2 regions of the Cupriavidus sp. H18C2 genome follow, and region 1 is predicted to be linked to the other one. Evidence: predicted binding sites of a transcription regulator. Region 1 holds the regulator's gene; the other holds the start of a gene.
What was found. Region 1 encodes FNR, which switches genes on or off when oxygen is low (the NO sensors DNR and NnrR bind a similar motif). Its sites were predicted from a motif close to TTGATNNNNATCAA; they were not measured.
Positions count from the first base shown of each region.

Region 2: the regulator FNR is predicted to act here: its motif matches at 1,450-1,463, upstream of cyoA (ubiquinol oxidase subunit II).

Region 1 covers NZ_CP186010.1:2,057,678-2,059,874, reverse strand. The annotation lists gene ccoG (cytochrome c oxidase accessory protein CcoG) at 1-377, shown strand, start outside; gene EPAKOI_RS09345 (hypothetical protein) at 423-632, shown strand; gene EPAKOI_RS09340 (hypothetical protein) at 629-874, shown strand; gene fnr (fumarate/nitrate reduction transcriptional regulator Fnr) at 959-1,684, opposite strand; gene EPAKOI_RS09330 (sulfite exporter TauE/SafE family protein) at 1,768-2,197, shown strand, end outside.
Region 2 covers NZ_CP186011.1:1,793,885-1,796,081, reverse strand. The annotation lists gene cyoB (cytochrome o ubiquinol oxidase subunit I) at 1-261, opposite strand, end outside; gene cyoA (ubiquinol oxidase subunit II) at 374-1,432, opposite strand; gene EPAKOI_RS24605 (MFS transporter) at 1,580-2,197, shown strand, end outside.

The DNA.
Region 1 (2,197 bases):
TCGCCTCGCTAGCGATGCGGACGCCGCTGAAGGTCGACATCATCCGTGACCGCGGCGCGCTGGGGCGCGAAGTGGAAGGCCGCTGGATCGAGAACGTGTACCGGCTGCAGCTCATCAATGCGACCGAAGCGCCGATGAAGATCCGCGTGCAGGCCAACAGCGCGGAAATGCAGGACCTGACTGTCGAGTACGACCAGGGCGCGGAAGGGCTGGCACCGACGTCGAACCGCCTGCTGCCGATCCGGATCCGCGTGCCGATCGAGGATGCGAAGGAGGGCACGCACAAGATCGAGGTGACCGTCACGGCCGAGACCGGCACCGATCGCGACGTACGAATTCGGCAAAGTACGAGTTTCATCGTCCCGCGCAATCTGTGACGCTGTGGCGGAAGCGCCGGGCGAATGGCCAAACTGGAGAGCGAAATGAACCCGAACCCCGCAAAACCCTGGTACAGGGAACCCTGGCCATGGATTCTGATGAGTGGCCCGCTGCTGGCAATGATCGGTTGCGGCGTCACGATCTGGCTGGCCAATGGCCATGCCGACATCCCCGTCGCCGACGCCGCCCGTCACGGACTGGTGGTCGAGAAAGTCGGGTCCGCGCCAACCGAACCGCCGGCGAGGCGCCCATGAGACTCCGCTGGCTGATGTGGGTGCTGTGGCCGGCGTTTCTGATGGGCGGCGCGGCCACGGCAGTCGTGTTCTCGGTTGTGGATCCTGGTGACCTGAGCTTCTTCGGCCACCCGGTGGAGGCGTCGCGGCAAGCGGTCTACACAGTGGGCTTCCTGGTGGCGTGGCTGTTCTGCGCGCTCTCCAGCGGACTTACGCTGTACACGATGCCGGTAAAGCTGAGCGATACCGATGAACTCGAATAGCGCAGTCGAACAAAAAGGCCGCTCCGGATCTGCTCTGACGCGGCCTTTGTCGTGATACGGGGCGGGCGGCAGGTGCCACGGGCCTCAGCAGGATCGGCTGTACACCTGCTTGATGGCGGCCATGTCGATCAGCTTGACGTGCCGTTGGCGGATCTGGATCAGACCGGCCTCGGCGAATCGCGAGAACAGCCGGCTGACCGTTTCCAGTTTCAGGCCAAGGTAGCTGCCGATTTCCTCGCGGCTCATGCGCAGCACGAACTCGGTGGAGGAGTAGCCGCGCGCGGAGAGTCGCTCGGACATGTTGACGAGGAACGCGGCCAGCCGCTCTTCGGCACGCATCGAGCCGAGCGTGATCAGCATGACCTGGTCCTGCGAGATTTCCTTGCTCATCAGCCGCAGGAACTGGCCTTGCAGCGAGGGCAGGTGGCCCGACAGCGCTTGCAGTTCGTCATACCGGACGACGCAGACTTCGGTGTCCTCGAGCGCCGTTGCATCGGAAGCGTGCTGCATCTCGCCGAGACCGTCGAGGCCGATGACTTCGCCGGGCAGATGAAAACCGGTGATCTGCGTGCGGCCGTCTTCCATCGTGACGTGCGTCTTCAGCGTGCCGAAGCGGATGGCATACACGGCGCTGAGTGGTTCGCCCATGCGGTACAACGTTTCGCCCTTGTGAACTCGCACACGTTCCTGCACGAGCGTGTCCATCTTCACGAGGTCCTGTTGCGACATGCCCACCGGCAGGCAAAGTTGACCCATTGCACACGTGGAACAACGGGGCGACATCTCGGTGACGGGGATGGAAGTCAACAATTGAGTGCTCGTATGAATGCGCTTGCAGCGAGGGCGCGATGCAGGCATTTTACAGCGTCGAGTGACGCAGAAGCGAGGAACAGTTGCCATTTGGTGTGCTTTTAAGCGTTTTTCTGATGGCCTTGCTCGGTGGCATGCATTGCGCCGCAATGTGTGGAGGAATTGCTATTGCTGCGGAGCAAAAACGGCCGAGCAGTGCAACGATTTTCGTACACCGTTCACGAAATCAATGGTGGGCCGAACTCTGCGTCATGCACGCCGGGCGCATCACGACCTACATGCTGCTGGGCGCGGCGTTAGGCGCCGTCGGTGCGACGGTGTGGCGGCAGGACTATCTGCCTTTGCAGCGATGGCTCTATGCGCTGGGCAGCCTGATGCTGGTGCTGACGGGCGTCTGGCTGCTGCGCGGTCGCGTGATCGGGATGGAATGGATCGAGCGAACGGCTGCGAAGGCAGCGGCACCGGTAGGGCGGCTTGCGGGCTGGTTGTCGGTCGGTCTGCCCGCCGGCTTGC
Region 2 (2,197 bases), on a different replicon from region 1:
GATCGCGTCGGCAAAGCCGCGCAGCAGCATGACGATGCCCAGCACCATGTACATGATGCCGATCTTCTTGTGGTCGATGCTGGTGAACCACTCGCGCCACAGGTACCCCCAGACGCGGTAGTAGGTCAGCAGCGCCACCAAGGCCAGGCCGCCCAGCACCACGACGGCGAAGGTGCCGATCAGGATCGGCTCGTGCAGCGGGATGGCCTCCCAGGTCAGGCGGCCAAAGATCGTATTGGCGAGTTCGGAACGCTCGGGCATGGTTGTCACCTGGGCCGGTACCGGCCCGCGAGGGCCGATGAAGACGGCAAATGTTGAAACGGGGTTGTCCTGCCGGCAGTACGGGCGGGGGCGGCAATGCGGGCGCCGCGCATCAGCGCAACAGCCGGTTGCCCTCGCCGGACGACGCGGTATCTGGCGCGAACGCCGGCGCGGCGGCCGGGGTGTTGCTCGCGGTGCAGATGGCCGATGACGGATCGAACCTCAGCCGGCCGGGATTCCGGTTCTGGGCCATGGTGTCCGCCAGGCAGGCGCCGCCGTCTACACAGCGGTTCAGGATCAGGTGATAAAGGTCGGGCGCCACGCTGGCGTAGCGCTGCACGGGCTCGCGCTCGCTAGGCTGGGCCAGCTTCAGGTAGGCGTCCTTCGACAACTGCGTGCCAGACGCCTTGGCCTGCGCCACCCAGCGGTCGAAATCGGCGTCGGCCAAGCCGTGGAACTTGAACGTCATGTGCGAGAAGCCGGCCCCGCTGTAGTTGGCGGATAGCCCCTCGTAGACGCCGGCCTTGTTGATCACGGCGTGGAGCTTGGTCTCCATGCCGGGCATCGCGTAGACCATGCCGGCCAGCGACGGCACGAAGAACGTGTTCATGACCGAGGTGGCGGTGATCTTGAAGGCAATCGGGCGATCCACCGGCGCGGCCAGTTCGTTGACGGTTGCGATCCCCTGTTCGGGGTAGAGGAACAGCCATTTCCAGTCCATCGCCACCACTTCCACGGTCAGCGGCTTGACGTCGGCCGGCACGGGGCGTCCTTCGTCGATGCGGGTCAGCGGGCGGTAGGGGTCGAGCTGGTGGGTGCTGACCCAGGTGACGGCGCCCAGCGCGATGATGATCAGCAGCGGGGCGGCCCAGATGGCCAGTTCCAGCACCGTGGAGTGGTCCCACTCGGGGTTGTACGGCGCGTCGCCTTTCTCGCGGTAACGCCACGCAAAGAGCAGCGTGAGGCATATGACCGGCACGATGATCAGCAGCATCAGGCAGGTGGCGATGATGATCAGGTCGCGCTGCCGGACGGCCATGTCGCCCTGGGGCGACAGCAGGACCGCGTTGCTGCATCCCGCAAGCGCCAGCAATAGGGCGATTGCGGCACTTCTCGCAAGTAATTTTCCCGTCACACTTAACTTCGGCACTACAGCTTCGGAGCGTGGCATGGTCTTGGAAGTGGCGTTTGATTCACGTCGATCTCGGACTGCCGTAGCAATCTTCTGATTTCCAATGGCAGTTTAGGCGCTATTCTTGTGACTGCGGGACTTTAAGTGCAGTACGACATTCCTTCCGCACTCGATGGAGACTTTCAGATGGCAAGTCTGACTCACCAGCATCGCGCGTCGCCGACTGCACCTCCGGCGCCCGGCCACCATGAGGTGGCACCTGCCGAAATCGCCACTGGCGTGGTGATTGGCCGCGCTTCCGAGTACTTCGATTTCTTCGTCTACGGCATCGCGTCGGTGCTGGTCTTTCCGTCGGTCTACTTCCCGTTCGCAAGCGAATTGGCGGGATTGCTATTCAGCTTCGCGATCTTCTCGTTCGCGTTTATCGGACGCCCGTTTGGAACGGCCCTGTTCATGCGCGTGCAGCGCCGCTGGGGGCGCGGCACCAAGCTCACGGCGTCGCTGTTCCTGCTGGGCACGGCCACGGTGGGCATCGCGTTCCTGCCGTCCTACGCCTCCATCGGCAGCGCGGCCATCTACCTGCTGTCGCTGTTCCGCTTCCTGCAGGGCATTGCGTTCGGCGGGTCGTGGGACGGGCTGCCGTCGCTGCTGGCCCTGAACGCGCCCGAGAACAAGCGCGGCTGGTACGCGATGGTGGGCCAGCTTGGCGCCCCGACCGGCTTCATCGTCGCCGGCGCGCTGTTCCTGTTCCTGAGCGTGAGCCTGACGCCGGCCGAGTTCATCGACTGGGGCTGGCGCTATCCG